2 regions of the Enterobacter sp. RIT637 genome follow, and region 1 is predicted to be linked to the other one. Evidence: predicted binding sites of a transcription regulator. Region 1 holds the regulator's gene; the other holds the start of a gene.
The links. The regulator LexA, encoded in region 1, represses DNA repair genes until DNA is damaged. The targets are predictions, from matches to a motif close to TNCTGTATGTACATACAGNA.
Positions count from the first base shown of each region.

Region 1 (9,068 bases):
CCTTCCCTGCAAGGATACATCACCAACCGGGAAGAACTGGAGGAAGCCAGCAACGAACTGTTCTCGCTGATCGCCAGCGGCGTGATCAAAGTGGACGTGGCGGATGCGCAGAAATACGCACTGACCGATGCGCAGCGCGCGCATGAGGTGCTGGAAAGCCGGGCGACGCAGGGCTCAAGCCTGCTGATCCCCTAGGCCCTAAAAAGAAATTGGGCTTCCCGTGGGAAGCCCTTTCTTTTTTTAGTTCGGCTGTATGTAGGGTACAGCTCGATGAATTCTTTAGCGGCAGTCATAGTGACAGATTCGATAAGTAAATCCTATTCTGTTCTAAGGCATGCTGCCGGAAAAGTTACAAGTATGTGACGAACCCCTCAATACCTTAGTAACGGAAGCGGTTATTGCGCTGATAACTGGGCACTTTTGGCGTTTTTATCGCCCGTATCACCCATACCACCGCGACAGCCAGCAGCAACCAGGGTAACAGTTTGAGCATCAACGCAAATAATCCGCCGATAAACATCACTACCGTTGCCACAACGATCGCCGCGAGAATGCCGAGCAGCGAAATGCCCGTCACCATCAGCATCACAAAAAAGCCAATCACAAAAAGTAGTTCCAGCATGGTGTTCTCCCACGAGCCCCGAATGATGCAGAAAGCATTACAAGAATCATGCCAAACGTAACCAATTGTTCTCAAAGAAAAACGCCCCGCAACGTTGTGCGGGGCGTGGTGAATTTGACGATCTTTTAGTGAAAATTAACGCTTGTCTGCAACCAGACGCAGCGCGTGCTCCAGCACCTCAATATCCGCACCGGCTTTATGTGCATTCTCGCTCAGGTAACGACGCCACTGGCGCGCGCCCGGGATCCCCTGGAACAGGCCGAGCATATGCCGGGTGATATGACCAAGATAAGTGCCGTTGCTCAACTCGCGCTCAATGTAAGGGTACATCGCACGCACGACGGCAACCGGATCGGTGTCTGCGCCTTCGATGCCAAAGATTTCACGATCGACCGTCGCCAGAATGCCCGGGTTCTGATACGCCTCGCGCCCGACCATCACGCCATCCATATGTTCCAGATGCGCTTTGGCCTCTTCCAGCGACTTGATGCCACCGTTAATGGACATCGTAAGGTGCGGGAAGTCACGCTTCAGCTGATACACGCGCGGGTAGTCCAGCGGCGGGATCTCACGGTTCTCTTTCGGGCTGAGGCCGGAGAGCCAGGCTTTTCGCGCGTGGATGATGAACATCTCGCACTCGCCTTTCCCGGATACCGTATTGATGAAATCGCACAGGAATTCGTAGCTGTCCTGGTCATCAATGCCGATACGGGTTTTGACCGTTACCGGGATAGAGACGACGTCGCGCATGGCTTTGATGCAGTCCGCCACCAGCTGCGCGTTACCCATCAGGCACGCGCCGAACATGCCGTTTTGCACGCGATCGGAAGGACAACCAACGTTCAGGTTTATTTCGTCATAGCCGCGTTCTTCGGCCAGCTTCGCGCACTGCGCCAGCGCGGTCGGATCGCTGCCGCCCAGCTGCAGGGCAACCGGATGCTCTTCTTCGCTATAGGCCAGATAGTCGCCCTTACCGTGAATAATTGCCCCGGTTGTCACCATTTCGGTATACAGCAGCGTATGGCGGGAGAGCTGACGCAGGAAGTAACGGCAGTGTCTGTCCGTCCAGTCGAGCATCGGCGCAATGGAGAAACGGTGTGCAGGGAAAGCAGTCTGTAATTCTGACGACATGGCGAAGTTTTAAGCATCTGGTGGAAAAGGGGCGCTACTATAGCACAAAGAAAAGCCGGAGGCGCAGCGCCTCCGGTTCTCGTTAAAACGTCATGCTTAGCTGTGCCCCTGCGCCCCAGGTTTCGTCCTCGCCGTACAGGCCCATCAGGTCAACGTGGACGGTGTTAAACGGCGCAAAACCAACACCGCCGGTAAAGACATTGCTGTCATTGCCTTTCATATCCGCCCGATAACCGGCACGCACGGCGAGCCAGCTGAGCGGCGTCACCTCGGCACCGACGCCAACATATTGCGAGGTATCTTCGCTTTTAAAGCCCTTGGTTTCGGTCAGATCGCCATCAGCCGTCAGGGTCACAAGATCGGTATGCCACGCCGCACCCGCCGTGACAACAGGGCTGATTTGATAGGTATCACGCACCCCACCCACCTCTTTGGTGTCGATATCACGCGAGAAAAGGTTTTGTCCGGTCAGGCCAACCGTCCAGTTTTCCCCGAAGTCCGCCGCAAGACCGGCATCGACGTTAAAGCCAGTATCATCATTGCGGTAACGGCTGCTGTTGATGTCGCCACTGTCGAAGTTGTAAATCGAGACGGTGTAGTTATAGAGCCAGGTCTTTTGCAGCTTCGGCGTGATACCCAATGAAACCGGCACACCGCTGATATCAAACTGACGCGCGACCGTCACGCCATAGTCCGAAACGATTGCCGCGCGGCCAAAGCCTTTTGATTTTAGATTATTAGGGTTAACCGTTAGCGCGGTCGCGGGAACAGCCTCAACACCGCGCAATATGTCGATATCGCCCTGATCGATGTAAGAGCTGACGCGTGCACGCGCATTCGCTTTCGCCACAAAGGCGACGGAGAGCACGTCATTAGGAATACTGACGGCGATCCCCCCACCCGCTTTACCGCTGGCGGTTTTTCCTTTCAGGGAATCCAGCTGATCGGCAAGATCGCCCGCAGCAGAAGAGACCTGCTGAGAAGCAGGGCTGAGCGGATTTAAGAGATCGATGAGGTTGATGTTGTCCAGCGTGCTGCGATAGCGGCTTACATCGTCGCTGATATCATCGATTTTATCCCGTAGGTTATCTTTGTCTGAAATCTGCGCGCCGATGGACGGCAGGATCACCGTGATACCATCGTCAGGTTTCGCTTTCGCCAGTAATGCCGGGTTGATTAATGTACCGCTGCCGTAGGTTCCTGCTGCAACGCCCGTTCCCCCCATCGCGTCACTGCGCGCTTCTGTCCAGGTATTGGCTGCTCCCGCCTGATTTGCCATAAAAAAGGAGACAGCAATGCTAACCACCGAAAATTTAAAATATTTTTTCACAGTATGCCCGTTATAGTCTGTTATGAAATAACCCCTGTCTGTTATCACCCAAACAGGAACGAACTATTGCTGTGAATAAGTAGTAAAAGACCCGCTATTTCTTTCCCTAAGTAAAATTCCCTTACGGCCTGTTGTAATTTGTGACGGCCCTCAATATTTATAGAAGAGGAAAATTATTTCCGCTCGGGTTTTCCATTGTGCGGCCCAAAAAATTGAGGAGGATGATCTACCCAGCGGTCCTCACGCGTCGCGGCATAGACCGGGTTCAGCGGATAGTAGATGCGGTTTTGCTTTTTGTTGGCCTCGCCGACAACCAGCAACCGTACCTCTTCATCAGTGTTGTTTATAAAGGTATGGCAAACGCCCGTCCCGGCGGGGAACCCCACGCTGTCTCCTGGTTCAAGCTTCCACAGGTAGCCGTTTATCCAGGCCTCCGGATGCCCTTCAAGCACATAAATAAACTCTTCTTCGTCGCTTTCCGCATGCGGATAAGACGTACGACGCCCTGGCGGCAAACGCTCATGATGAATACCAATGCGGCCTAAGCCTAGCCTGCGAGCGAGGGGCGCGCCGATGGAAAAAAGTTCGTCACTGTCGGGATAGGTCGAATCGTCAGCACCTTCCACATCTTTCCAGTGCTTAATACAGTCAGGTCTTTTCATGGTTAATTCCCCGAATTGCGATGCGTCAGGTATAGCACAGCCTGGTGGATCTCGGTGTTTTTACCAGAACATGATAAAGTGAGGGTTTTCCATCCTATACATCCGAGGTGCTAAATGGATAAGTCCACAAAAGAGCTGTTAGCGCAGGCCGAAAAGCTGTGTGCGCAACGCAATGTGCGCCTGACTCCGCAGCGCCTCGAGGTCTTGCGCCTGATGAGCCTGCAACAGGGTGCCATCAGCGCATATGACCTGCTGGACTTGCTGCGCGCAAGCGAACCGCAGGCAAAACCGCCTACGGTTTATCGCGCGCTGGATTTCCTGCTGGAACAAGGTTTTGTACACAAGGTTGAATCGACCAATAGCTATGTACTGTGCCATCTGTTCGATCAGCCAACCCATACCTCAGCCATGTTTATCTGCGATCGCTGCGGTGCGGTAAAGGAAGAGGGTGCGGAAGGCGTGGAAGATATTATGCATACGCTGGCGGCTAAAATGGGCTTCGCCCTGCGTCATAACGTGATTGAAGCGCACGGGCTGTGCTCGGCGTGCGTGGAGGTGGAAGCCTGCCGTCATCAGGACGCCTGTCAGCACGACCACTCTATTCTCGTGAAGAAAAAGCCGCGTTAACGGCAAAAGAAAAGGCGGCTTAGAGCCGCCCTGTGGGTTATTCAGCGTTACCAGCGGTAGTCATTACGGGTTTCCCAGTCTTTGACTTCGGTTTCCGCCTGGTCTTTCGCGTAGCCGTAACGTTCCTGAATTTTACCGACAAGCTGATCGCGTTTACCTTCAATGACGGTCATATCGTCATCCGTCAGCTTACCCCACTGTTCTTTCGCTTTACCTTTGAACTGCTTCCAGTTGCCGCCGATTTCGTCTTTATTCATCATCGTGTCCTCTTAGTTAAGCGTTGGGTCGTAACGTCCGTTACGTTCTTTTCTGCTGGACGTGATAATTATTGTAGTTAAGGATTCGGCGGTTGATTTCATATTCGGAATCTTTAACCGTCACGATATATCGTGACGGGAAGGGAGCCAGGTATTGTTTTGCCAGTGGCGGTGCCAGATGAATGCCAGCGACAATCCGCGCAGCGACAGGAAAACCGCCAGCGCCAGCCATAAACCGTGATTACCCAAATACGGTAAGGTCAGCAGCGTGAGGCCAAAGCCTGCAGCCGCGACGGCCATGCTGTTACGCATCTCCGCGCCGCGGGTTGCGCCAATAAACATGCCATCCAGCAGATAACACCAGACGCCCACCACCGGTAAGATCACCTGCCAGATGAGATAGTGGCTCGCCAGTTCGCGTAATGCCGGTAACGACGTGAGTAACGCGATAATGTCGCTGCCGAAACAGGCATAAATCAGTGCGAACGCCAGCGCGACCAGACCTGACTGACGGCAAGCCGCCCGCCACACCTCGTGGAGCTGGCCAGTTTCACGCGCACCGTATGCCTGCCCGGAGTGCGCCTCCACGGCGTAAGCAAAGCCGTCCAGCGCATACGCGGTAAACGTCAGCAATGTCATCAGCACCGCATTTACCGCAACGATCTCAGGCCCAAGACGGGCACCAAAAACCGTTAACGCACCAAAACAGAGCTGTAGCAGGAGCGAGCGCAGCATGATGTCCCGGTTCAGCGCCAGCAGCTTGCGGATGTTGCCGCGCCACGCGGTTTTCAGCATGACCAGGGAAACCCCACGCAGGGCCAGTACGCGCCAGACCATCCACAGACCGATGATAAACGTGCCGTATTCTGCGACTGCGGTTGCCAACGCCGCGCCCTGTACGTTCATGTGCAGACCCATCACCAGCCAGAGGTCGAGCACGATGTTCAAAAGGTTTCCCACCACCAGCAGGATGACCGGCGCACGAGCGTACTGCACGCCCAGCAGCCAGCCCAGCAGAACCAGGTTTGCCAGCGATGCGGGCGCACTGAGCCAGCGAATTTCAAGAAAGCGCCTGGCCTGCTCAAGTACCGCCTCGCTCCCGCCCACAATATGCAGCGCCAGATCAATCAGCGGCGTGCGAAACAGAACGATTAACGCGCCAGCCCCAAGCGCCAGAACGAGTGGTTGCACCAGCGCGCGCGCCAGTCGCAGCGGATCTTTCGCGCCATAGGCTTGTGCCGTCAGCCCCGTGGTACTCATGCGTAAGAAGAGCAGGAGCATAAAGAGAAAACTGGTTGCCGTTGCGCCAATCGCCACGCCGCCCAGATAAACGGGAGAATCCAGATGACCAATCACCGCGGTGTCCACCAGGCCAAGCAAAGGAACGGTGATATTGGAAAAAATCATCGGCAGTGCAAGACGCCACAATGCCTTATCAGAAGCTGTAAGCAGTGACATGAAAGATACCGGGAATGGGAAATGAGTCAGGCTACGGAGTCCCGCAGCCTGTCAGGAAGAGGTTACAGCCATTCACCGTTGCGGATAACGCCAACGGCCAGACCTTCAATGGAGAAGTTCTGTTCGCGCAGATCCACCACAATCGGGGAGAATTCGTTATTTTCGGGCAGCAGCTGTACGGTGTTACCCTGTTTCTTCAGTCGCTTGACGGTCACTTCATCATCAATACGCGCGACCACAACCTGACCGTTACGCACATCCTGGGTTTTGTGAACGGCCAGCAGATCGCCATCAAGAATGCCGATATCTTTCATGGACATCCCGCTGACGCGCAGCAGGAAATCTGCACTCGGCTTGAACATACCAGGATCGACCTGATAGTGACCTTCAATATGCTGCTGGGCCAACAGAGGTTCACCCGCGGCGACACGGCCAACCAGCGGAATGCCTGTCTCTTCTTCCACCAGCAGACGAATGCCGCGAGACGCGCCAGACACAATTTCAATCACACCTTTGCGCGCCAGCGCTTTCAGATGTTCCTCGGCCGCATTTGGAGAACGGAAGCCCAGACGCTGCGCGATTTCCGCACGCGTGGGTGGCATACCCGTCTGGCCGATATGATCCCGGATGAGATCAAACACCTCTTGCTGCCTGGTCGTTAACGCTTTCATTCCGCCCCCTGGGTGTATATACAGTTATGCTGTGAGTATATACAGTCAAAGGCGATTTTGGAACCAAAAACTGCACAAAAAACCAGGGACTTAATTATTCCTCGAGGCTCATCGGAAATGTGACCAAAGCAGCGTGACCCAGGTGATCGCTGCCGTGATAATCGCCAGCAGCACAGCGGCAGACCCCATGTCTTTCGCACGGCCAGAAAGTTCGTGGAAATCTGAACCGATACGGTCCACAACCGCCTCAATAGCGCTATTGAGAATTTCCACTATCATCACCAAAAGAACAGAGCCGATGAGAAGCACGCGGGTAATAGCATCAACATCAAGGAAACAGGCGATGATAACCGCGACGATAGCGGCAACGCCCTCCTGGCGAAACGCGGCTTCATTGACCCATGCGGCACGGAAACCTTTCCATGAATAGCCAGCAGCTTTGATGATTCGGGTTAACCCAGTGGTATTATTGGCCATTAAAAGAACCTTTTATTGGAAAAAGCGTCACTAACTATAAGCGCAGCGCGTTTTGCTGCAGCCTGAAGTATGACGGGTAACAACAGAAATTTTGCGCGCTTTCTGTTATCCTTGCGCCGCAATTGCATTATTAACCAGAGGCTTTACATCGTTTATGTCCGGCTGGCCACGAATTTACTACAAATTACTTAATTTACCATTAAGCGTCCTGGTAAAAAGTAAGTCTATCCCAGCAGAACCTGCGCTGGAATTAGGGCTCGATACGTCGCGCCCTATTATGTACGTTTTGCCTTATAACTCGAAGGCAGACCTGCTGACGCTTCGCGCCCAATGTCTGGCGCATGATTTACCTGACCCACTTGAACCGCTTGAAGTTGATGGCACTCTGCTGCCGCGCTATGTGTTTATCCACGGCGGACCACGCGTGTTTACCTATTACACGCCGAAAGAAGAGTCCATCAAGCTGTTCCATGACTATCTCGACCTGCACCGCAGCAATCCCGATCTGGATGTGCAGATGGTGCCGGTCTCAGTGATGTTTGGTCGCCGTCCGGGCCGCGAAAAAGGCGAAGAGAATCCGCCGCTGCGTATGCTCAACGGCATCCAGAAGTTCTTCGCGGTCTCCTGGCTGGGACGCGACAGCTTTGTACGCTTCTCCCCTTCCGTTTCGCTGCGCCGTATGGCGGACGAGCACGGCACCGACAAGATCATCGCGCAAAAACTGGCGCGTGTGGCGCGTATGCACTTCGCACGCCAGCGTCTGGCTGCCGTTGGGCCTCGTCTCCCGGCGCGTCAGGATCTGTTCAACAAGCTGCTGGCCTCCAAAGCGATTGCCCGCGCGGTTGAAGACGAAGCGCGCAGCAAGAAGATTTCCCACGAGAAAGCACAGCAGAACGCCATTGCGCTGATGGAAGAGATTGCGGCTAACTTCTCCTACGAGATGATTCGTCTCTCCGACCGTATCCTGAGCTTCACCTGGAACCGTCTCTATCAGGGCATTAACGTCCACAACGCCGAGCGCGTACGCCAGCTGGCCCACGACGGCCATGAAATTGTCTATGTGCCCTGCCACCGCAGCCACATGGACTACCTGCTGCTCTCCTATGTGTTGTATCACCAGGGACTGGTACCACCGCACATTGCGGCGGGCATCAACCTGAACTTCTGGCCAGCAGGCCCGATCTTCCGCCGTCTGGGTGCGTTCTTCATCCGTCGTACCTTTAAGGGCAACAAGCTCTACTCCACCGTATTCCGTGAATATCTCGGCGAGCTGTTCAGCCGCGGCTATTCCGTTGAATACTTCGTGGAGGGCGGTCGTTCCCGTACCGGTCGTCTGCTCGATCCGAAAACCGGCACGCTGTCGATGACCATCCAGGCAATGCTGCGCGGCGGTACGCGTCCGATCACGCTGGTGCCGATCTACATTGGCTATGAACACGTCATGGAAGTGGGCACTTACGCGAAAGAACTGCGCGGTGCGACCAAAGAGAAAGAGAGCCTGCCGCAGATGCTGCGCGGCCTGAGCAAGCTGCGCAATCTTGGCCAGGGATACGTGAACTTTGGCGAACCGATGCCATTGATGACGTATCTGAACAACCATGTTCCGGAGTGGCGCGAGTCTATCGATCCTATCGAAGCGGTACGTCCGGCGTGGCTGACGCCTACGGTGAACGGTATTGCTGCCGAGCTGATGGTGCGCATCAACAACGCAGGCGCGGCGAACGCCATGAACCTGTGCTGTACCGCGCTTCTGGCCTCTCGCCAGCGCTCACTCACCCGTGAGCAGCTGACCGAGCAGCTTGATTGCTACCTGAACATTATGCGCAACGTGCC
Region 1 is NZ_JAIHAZ010000028.1:3,960-13,027, reverse strand. Features, by position in the region: gene K5E19_RS22615 (quinone oxidoreductase) at 1-195, shown strand, start outside; gene pspG (envelope stress response protein PspG) at 380-622, opposite strand; gene dusA (tRNA dihydrouridine(20/20a) synthase DusA) at 758-1,753, opposite strand; gene traF (conjugal transfer protein TraF) at 1,836-3,083, opposite strand; gene K5E19_RS22595 (cupin domain-containing protein) at 3,257-3,745, opposite strand; gene zur (zinc uptake transcriptional repressor Zur) at 3,860-4,372, shown strand; gene K5E19_RS22585 (CsbD family protein) at 4,420-4,629, opposite strand; gene dinF (MATE family efflux transporter DinF) at 4,750-6,087, opposite strand; gene lexA (transcriptional repressor LexA) at 6,150-6,758, opposite strand; gene K5E19_RS22570 (diacylglycerol kinase) at 6,867-7,235, opposite strand; gene plsB (glycerol-3-phosphate 1-O-acyltransferase PlsB) at 7,390-9,068, shown strand, end outside.

Region 2 (9,068 bases), on a different contig from region 1:
GAACTACAGAGGAATCGTGTGAACGGGGCGCATATTATCGATGCTCCCCGATGATGTCAAAGGCAGAATGCAGATTTCCGTTCGTTTGCCGATTTATTCTCCATTTCGCACATTTGTCAGGCATTCTTTCGCGGATATTTCCATAACCAGCGCCCACTTACCATGCGCCAGTAGAAAAGTGCACCGCGTACGGCCCAGTCAAGGAACATCCCCAGCCAGACCCCTACAACGCCCATTCCCAGCATAATCCCCAGCGTATAACCCGCCACGACACGGCACCCCCACATCCCGAGCATGGATACCCACATGGCAAAGCGGGCATCGCGCGCGCCTTTTAAGCCAGCGGGCAACACCCAGGATGCCGCCCAGATCGGCATAAACGCGGCGTTGAGCCAAATAAGGATCTTAACCACCTCTTTAACATCGTTTTCGTGGGTGTAGAACGAGGCCATCAGTCCGGCAAAAGGCGCGGTTCCCCAGGCAATCATTGTCAACCCAATGGTCGATAGCCAGAAGACATGCCGGAGCTGACGCTCCGCCTGTCCTATCTGCCCTTTCCCGAGCCGTTTGCCGGTGATAATCGTGGAGGCGGAACCAAGGGCGTTGCCCGGCAGGTTAATCAGCGAGGCGATGGAGAAGGCGATAAAGTTACCGGCAATAACATCCGTCCCCATACCGGCCACAAACATCTGCGTCAGCAGCTTGCCGCCGTTGAACAGCACCGACTCAATGCTGGCCGGAATACCGATGCCCATCACTTCCCAGATAATGGCAAAGTTAAACGGCCTGAAATAACTTTTCAGCGTGAGGCGCAGCGACGGGGTGATGCCCGTCATCAGCACCCCGATAATCGCTGCCGCGCCAATGTATCGCGAAATAGTAAGGCCAAGGCCAGCACCAACAAACCCCAGACCGTCCCAGGAAAAGACCCCGTAAATCAGGACACTACTGATGATAATGTTCAGGATATTCATCCCGCCGTTGATCAGCAGCGGAATTTTGGTATTGCCCGCCCCGCGTAACGCACCGCTACCAATCAGGGCAATGGCCGCCGCCGGATAGCTTAACACCGTCATTTCCAGGTATGTCAGCGCAAGGTCTTTTACCTCACTGGTCGCCTCGCCCGCGACTATATCGATAATTTCTTTGCCGTAGTAATGGATAACCGCTGCCAGAACGATCGAAAAGATGGTCATGATCATCAGCGACTGGCGTGCCGCCTCGCGCGCGCGCTTCGGATCGAGTTTACCCAGACTAAAGGCAACGACGACCGTTGTACCCAGATCGATGGCGGCAAAGAAAGACATCACCACCATGTTAAAACTGTCCGCCAGCCCTACCCCCGCCATCGCCTCTTTACCCAGCCAGCTGACCAGGAACGTACTTAGCACGCCCATCAGCAGTACGCAGGTATTCTCCAGGAAAATAGGCACCGCAAGGGGGGTGATTTCACGCCAGAACAGAACACGATAACTTTTACGTTTTGCATACCAGGGCGTGCGCATGATCGCCTGGCGTATGGGGGCAGTGACGTTCAAAATGGACCTTAGCGAGAAAAGTTGAAACTCCATTTCAAATGATGGGGGAGAAATGGCTATCCTGCAAAGTATTTCCATAAAAAAGATGTTTGGATTTACAACAAACCGACGACATAATCAGCAATCAGTCGATTTTCCCTAAGATCAGGTTTGACAAAACTTTTTTCGCCGCTAAGATAAGCCTCCACAACGATTCCTCTGTAGTTCAGTCGGTAGAACGGCGGACTGTTAATCCGTATGTCACTGGTTCGAGTCCAGTCAGAGGAGCCACATTTAGAAAAGCCTGCTTTCGAGCGGGCTTTTTGCTTTTCCGGTGAGGATAAATGGACGCACTGTTTGTTTACGGCACGCTACGCCCCGGTCACTCTAACGCGCATATTCTTGAAAACATTGGCGGTGAATGGGTCGCTGGCTTCGTATCCGGCACGTTTTACGAACGCGGCTGGGGCGCAGCAGCGGATTTCCCCGGGATTGTGCTCCACCCGGACGGACCCCGCGTCGAAGGCTATCTGTTTATCTCTGATAACCTTGCCGCACACTGGCAAATGCTGGATGAGTTTGAAGACGGCTACGACCGGGTTGAGGTCACGGTGACGACCCTTGAGGGTCAAGAGGTTAAGGCCTGGATTTATCAGCTTCAGCCGCGCTCTGCGTAATAAAAAAGGCTCTCTGTCACCAGAGAGCCTTTTTCACAATTAGCGGCGATTACTCGCTTTTTGCTTCAGCGTTTTTGATTTCGCCCATCACTTTCAGCTTCTTGGAGATGTCGCGACGCTCTTTGGACAGCTCAGCGTTTTTGATGATGTAATCATCAACGCGGTCTTCGTAGTCGCTCTTCATGCTGGCGATGATGCCCTGAATAGCTTCTACGCTCATGCCTGGCTTGATGTAGTCGCTCAGGTTGTCGAGCAGCAGAACACGTTTCTGGTTGTCACGGATCTTCTTCTCAACGTCCTGGATTTCACGCTGTAGTTTGTTTTTACGGCGGAACAGGCGGACGAATTCCAGAACATCCTGGAACGAAGGCTTGGTAGTTTCCATTTTTACACCCCTGATAATGTGAGATTCGGATTCGTTAAGGCAACCGTTGTAACAGACAGCGGCTGCGAATGACAATGAGTATATCGTTTAAATCTATCATAACCCCAATTGCTGCTGAATCGAAGCAGCAGGCGTCACATACGCCTTTTATTTGCGCAGCGCCCGACAAATTAGGTGCGATAGCAGCTCAAGCTGTCGCGCCAGTTCCATACTCAGCCAGACGTAGCCATGAATAGGCGTCTCCGCCACGTTATCGCTCTGGCGTTCATTGATTAGCTGCTTCAGCTCCGCGACGATCTCATTCAGTCGCTCGCTGTTGGCCAGTATCGGCTGCGGGTTGCCTTCATAGAGTGCATGAGCAATGGTCAATAACGTTTGCTGCGTCATCTGCTGGGTCTCTTTGAGCGTATGCGCGTTAAGCATCAGCAGATGGCTGGGACGGGAAGCCCAGTGCGCGTTAATCTGCAGTTCAAGCATGCAGACCAGATTGCGGCTGACCGTCTGTATGGCTTCAAAAATCGCTTTCTGGATATGGGTTTCTTTGCTGGCAGGTGTAATCAGGCCGCGCATTTTGACGACATCATTGAGGATCTTCTGCAGGTGTTTTTCCAGCCGTGGCCGCTCAACCAGATTTGGGGAGAAACCGGCCTGATAAACGCGGTTAAAGGCGGTGACGTAATTCGCCATCTGGATGCGCCAGTGCAGAAAGGCGCGTTGCGGCCAAATTCCCGTAAACAGCATCGCCAGCAGCGAGCCGAGTACCACATCCCCGCTTCGCCACAGCGCCGTAGTCATATCCCCGGCGGGCGCGCCGACCACCACCGCGAGCGTAATCCCAATCAGCAGCGCCTGATAGGGCCTTTTGCCCAACGCCAGCCAGCCGCAGAGGAACATGGCGGCACCGCACCATGCCAGCATGATAGGAAAGGAGATCAGCTCCAGTTTCAGGGCGATAAGCCCAAGGGCGGAGCCTAAAACGGTCCCGCCAATTCGCTCAAGCGCGCGCGGAACAACGTTTCCCCAAAAGGAGATGGGCCCCATCACGACCACCAGCGTAATCAGCGGCCACGTCCCCTCCGGAACATCCAGCAAGCGAACCAGTACAAACGTCAACACGAACGCCAGCGCGATGCGGCACCCATGCACCACGCGGTAATGTTTGTACAACCGAATTTCAAACGGCGTTAATGATTTGTCGGGACGCACACCCGCTCTCCAGCTACACGGCAAATCACAATTGTACTGTGTTTTCAGCCGGGTGGATCGCCCCCGGCTAAAAAACCCACTTTTTACAGGGTTAACCTGCTTTATGCTCTACCGCGACGAACATCTCAATGTCCCAGTAGCCATCTGCATTACCATCATTGAGATAGCGTTCGAAGCAGGGTTTTGGAGCAATCTGGTATTTATTGTCCTGCAGGAGGGAATTAAAGAACTGGTACCACGGGGTCGCAAAGTCGTAGTTCTCCACGCGCGCCGTTGCGACGGCATAATCACCAGCTGCAATTTCGGTCATTATCACCCCTTCACTGTTATCTGGAATGATAAAGTCATCGGGTACCGTGACGGCGGTGTCACAGCGCAGTTTTTCTGCCGGGACCTCATCAGGATTATCGTAGTAAACCGCCACCCACTCCAGCGGCTGAATGTGACGCCCATCCACCCACATGACCAGTTGTTCAAAGCCCTGCTTAACGGTTTTTTCCCAAGGCCCAACAAGGTGAAAACCCGCGATCTTACGTTTCTGTTGCTGCTTGATGCTGTAGTCCATGCTGCCTCCGATTATTACTGTATATTTATACACTATAAAGCAGAATGAATATTATCGGCAAACGAGGTGTGTTTATTATGTGAGCAGACTCGCAACCCTGCCAGTCTGCTCAGAAAGGTTAGATTTTGTGATGCAGATAATCACTCAGGCGAGAGAAAAGACCGCCTTTATCAACGCGTTCCAGCGTGACCAGCGGCCAGTGCGCCACCAGCTTATCGCGGTCGTACAGCTGAATTTCACCGACCCGCTGATGGGCGGCAATCGGAGCTTCCAGCTCTTTTTTATCCAGCACGTATTTGGCCTTGATGTTAGGCACTTCCGCTTTTGGCAAGGCCAGCCAGAAGTCCTGATCGGTTCCCAGGTTTACCTGTTCTTTATCACCGTACCAGATCCGCTCGGTCCCCACTTTTTTACCGCTGTGCAGGATCTGCACCGTATCAAAGTTCTGTTGTCCCCAATGGAGCAGCTTGCGCGCCTGATCTTCACGCCCCTTCGGGCTGTCTGCGCCCATTACCACGGCGATCAAGCGACGCTGACCGTCCACCGCAGAGGCAATCAGGTTAAAGCCCGCCCCGGAGGTATGCCCCGTTTTCAGACCGTCCACGTTCATGGTTTTATCCCACAGCAGGCCGTTGCGGTTCTGCTGGGTGATCCCGTTCCAGGTCAGGCTCTTCTCGCTGTACATATGGTAAAACTCTGGCTCACCGTGAATGATGGCGCGGGAGAGCACGGCCAGATCGTAAGCGGAGCTGTGCTGCCCAGGTGCATCCAGTCCGTGAACGGTTTCGAAATGGGTGTCGCGCAGGTTCAGCTTTTGCACGTAGTCATTCATCATGTTCACGAACTGCGGCTGGCCGCCCGCGACGTGATCGGCCAGCGCCACGCAGGCATCGTTACCAGAGTCGACAATCAGGCCCCGGCTGAGATCGCGTACGGAAACGCGGTCGCCCTCTTTCAGGAACATCAGAGACGATCCGTCAAAGACCGGGTTACCTTTTGCCCACGCGTCGCGACCAACCGTGACGATGTCATCCGGGCTGATGCGATGGCTGTCGATAGCGCGATCGACGACGTAGCCCGTCATCAGCTTGGTCAGGCTTGCCGGATTACGCTGTTGATGTTCGTTGCCCGCCGTTAATATCTGACCAGTAGTGTAATCCATCAGTACCCATGACCCCGCCTGGACGGCAGGTGGCTGCGGGGAGAAATCCAGCGGATCGGCAGCCAGCGCAGATGTGATACTCGAAGCAAGTAAAGAAACAGCAATAAACAGACGGCGTTTCAACGGTATATCCTCAGGTCATTAAAAATCGATGACCTTTTTACGGGAGTTCTGCTGTCGTTACCTGCCTTAATTGCAAAAAAATGTGACAGAGTGCATGTTTTTCTCTGGCGCTGTCTCGCAAATTTCACGCTTAACGGCGCATTTTATTCGGACTGCTTAGCGCGATCGTTTACCATAGCGTCGTGAATTTTTTACAGGATGATATTACTGGTGTCTGATTCTGCCGCGCGCCCAACTTTTTTGTTCCACGATTACGAAACCTTTGGCACCCATCCGGCGCTGGACAGACCGGCGCAGTTTGCTGCCATCCGTACCGATGACGAATTCAACATCATTGGCGAGCCAGAGGTCTTTTACTGCAAGCCCGCGGATGACTATCTGCCGCAGCCGGGCGCGGTGATGGTTACGGGCATTACACCGCAGGAAGCACGGGAAAAAGGCGTTAGCGAAGCGGAGTTTGCCCGCCGCATCCACGATCTGTTTACCGTTCCCAATACCTGCGTGGTCGGTTACAACAACATCCGCTTCGATGATGAAGTGACGCGCAATATCTTCTACCGCAACTTCTACGATCCCTATGCCTGGAGCTGGCAGAACCGCAATTCCCGCTGGGATTTACTCGACATTATGCGCGCCTGCTATGCCCTGCGTCCTGAAGGCATTAACTGGCCGGAGAATGAGGAAGGTCTGCCGAGTTTCAGGCTTGAACACCTGACGCGTGCCAACGGCATTGAGCACAGCAATGCCCACGACGCGATGGCGGACGTCTATGCCACCATTGCCATGGCAAAGCTGGTGAAAACCGCTCAGCCGCGTCTGTTTGAGTACCTGTTGAGCCACCGCAGCAAGCAGAAGCTGACCACGCTGATTGATGTACCGCAGATGAAACCGCTGGTACACATCTCCGGGATGTTCGGTGCCTGGCGCGGCAACACCAGTTGGGTTGCGCCGCTGGCATGGCATCCCGACAACCGTAATGCCGTTATCATGGTGGATTTGGCGGGCGATATCTCCCCGCTGCTGGAACTGGATAGCGATACGCTGCGTGAACGGCTTTACACGTCGAAAAACGAGCTCGGTGATCTGCCTGCGGTACCAGTGAAGCTGGTTCACATCAATAAATGTCCGGTGCTGGCCCAGGCCAATACGCTGCGCCCGGAAGATGCTGACAGGCTGGGTATTAATCGTCAGCACTGTCTGGATAACCTGAAGGTGCTGCGCGACAACCCGCAGGTACGGGAAAAAGTGGTCGCTATCTTTGCGGAAGCCGAGCCGTTTGTGCCGTCTGAGAACGTCGATGCACAGCTTTATAACGGTTTCTTCAGCGATGCCGATCGCGCAGCAATGAATATCGTCCTGCAAACCGAGCCGCGTAATTTACCGGCACTGGATATTACCTTTGCAGATAAGCGCATTGAAAAGCTGATGTTCAATTACCGGGCGCGAAACTATCCGGGTACCCTGGACGAAGTGGAGCAGCAACGCTGGCTTCAGCATCGACGTAACGTGTTTACGCCGGAATTCCTCAACAGCTATGCCCAGGAGCTGGAAATGCTTTACGGCCAGTATGAAGGGAATGCTGAGAAACAGGCGCTGTTGAAATCCCTGTTCCAGTACGCGCAAGAGATAGTCTGAGTGACGGGTACAAAAAAGCCGGAGACATTGTCTCCGGCTTTTTTTCGCCCGGTGGCGCTACGCTTACACGGGCCTACGGGTGTACAGGTCGGGCACCCGACATTATGTTACGCAACGTCTTCGTACTGAGGAACCGGGTTGCGGAAGCTCTTCGTAACGCAGGCCAGGTAAACCAGACCAATACCGCCCCAGATCAGACCCAGAACCATTGAGCTCTCTTCCAGGTTAATCCACAGCGCACCCACCGTCAGCGCACCACACATTGGCAGCACCAGATAGTTGAAGTGGTCTTTCAGCGTTTTATTACGCTTCTCGCGGATCCAGAACTGAGAGATCACCGAGAGGTTAACAAAAGTAAACGCCACCAGCGCACCAAAGTTAATCAGCGCAGTTGCAGTCACCAGGTCAAATTTAATGGCCATCAGTGCGATTGCGCCCACCAGCAGGACGTTCCACGCCGGGGTACGCCATTTCGGATGAACGTAGCCGAAGAAACGGGTTGGGAACACGCCGTCACGACCCATTACGTACATCAGGCGAGAAACACCTGCGTGTGCCGCCATACCGGATGCCAGTACGGTTACGCTGGAGAAGATCAGCACGCCCCACTGGAAGGTTTTCCCTGCCACATACAGCATGATTTCAGGCTGTGATGCGTCCGGCTCTTTAAAGCGAGAGATGTCCGGGAAGTACAGCTGCAGGAAGTAGGAAGCACCGATAAAGATCATGCCACCAATCAGCGCGGTCAGGAAAATCGCTCTCGGGATCACGCGCTCGGCGTCTTTGGTCTCTTCAGACAGAGAAGAGATACCGTCGAAGCCCAGGAACGAGAAGCACAGGATGGTCGCACCGGTGATCATCGGCACAACGTGCGCGCCTTCAGACCAGAACGGACGGGTGCTGGCCAGCGTACCTGCGCCTTCACCATGGGACACGCCGTAAATGATCAACCCCACGATAACCGCAACGATACCCATCTGAAGAATAACAATCAGGGTGTTGAAGTTTGCCACGGTCTTGATGCTGCGCAGGTTAGAGATGGTCATAAAGGCCACCAGCGCCACCACGAAGATCCACGACGGTACGGAAGGTACCAGCGCTTCGAAGTAAATTTTTGCCAGCAGAATGTTGATCATCGGCATGAACAGGTAGTCCAGCAGCGATGACCAGCCCACCATAAAGCCAACCGCCGGGCTAATGGATTTCTGAGCATAGGTGTAGGCAGAGCCTGCAGACGGGAAACGGCGAACCAGTTTTCCGTAGCTCAGCGCTGTAAAGAGAATAGCGACCAGCGCAAAGGCGTACGCCGTTGCAACGTGACCGTCAGTAAGGCCTGATACGATACCGAATGTATCGAACAGCGTCATCGGTTGCATATAGGCAAGGCCCATCATAACAACCGGAATCAACGTAAGCGTTTTACGTAATTCCACGCGAGAGGTGTTTGGAGTTGCGTTATGCGACATCGTTATTCTCCTTTACGGTAATAACCGCCACGTAAGCGAAAAATTGCCCCATTTCTTTCTTCCTCAGCGACAACAACTGTCGGATTTTAGTAAATATCTATCCGGTACGAAGCCCGGCCTCTTGGTTTTTAGTTTCGTTTCGTACATGCAAAAAAAAATAACCGACGCCTTTTATATCGTCGATTATTCATTTGTTTGCAGCGGCGGCATTTTGCCCCACATCGGATACAAAAGGCAATACTTTGCAACGCACCGGGTCATTTTCTTTTTGCTAACTGGCTGATTTCTCAACGCTGCCCTGAGAGTAAACGGCAGCGATAGCACTATTTGCT
Region 2 is NZ_JAIHAZ010000015.1:85,950-95,017, reverse strand. Features, by position in the region: tRNA gene K5E19_RS18725 (tRNA-Asn) at 1-13, opposite strand, end outside; gene emmdR (multidrug efflux MATE transporter EmmdR) at 117-1,571, opposite strand; tRNA gene K5E19_RS18715 (tRNA-Asn) at 1,733-1,808, shown strand; gene K5E19_RS18710 (gamma-glutamylcyclotransferase family protein) at 1,862-2,194, shown strand; gene K5E19_RS18705 (DUF496 family protein) at 2,244-2,579, opposite strand; gene K5E19_RS18700 (FUSC family protein) at 2,727-3,785, opposite strand; gene sbmC (DNA gyrase inhibitor SbmC) at 3,877-4,350, opposite strand; gene dacD (serine-type D-Ala-D-Ala carboxypeptidase DacD) at 4,469-5,641, opposite strand; gene sbcB (exodeoxyribonuclease I) at 5,834-7,270, shown strand; gene K5E19_RS18680 (APC family permease) at 7,378-8,736, opposite strand; gene yoeI (membrane protein YoeI) at 8,726-8,788, opposite strand; gene K5E19_RS18670 (LysR substrate-binding domain-containing protein) at 9,008-9,068, opposite strand, start outside.
Region 2: the regulator LexA is predicted to act here: its motif matches at 4,366-4,385, upstream of sbmC (DNA gyrase inhibitor SbmC).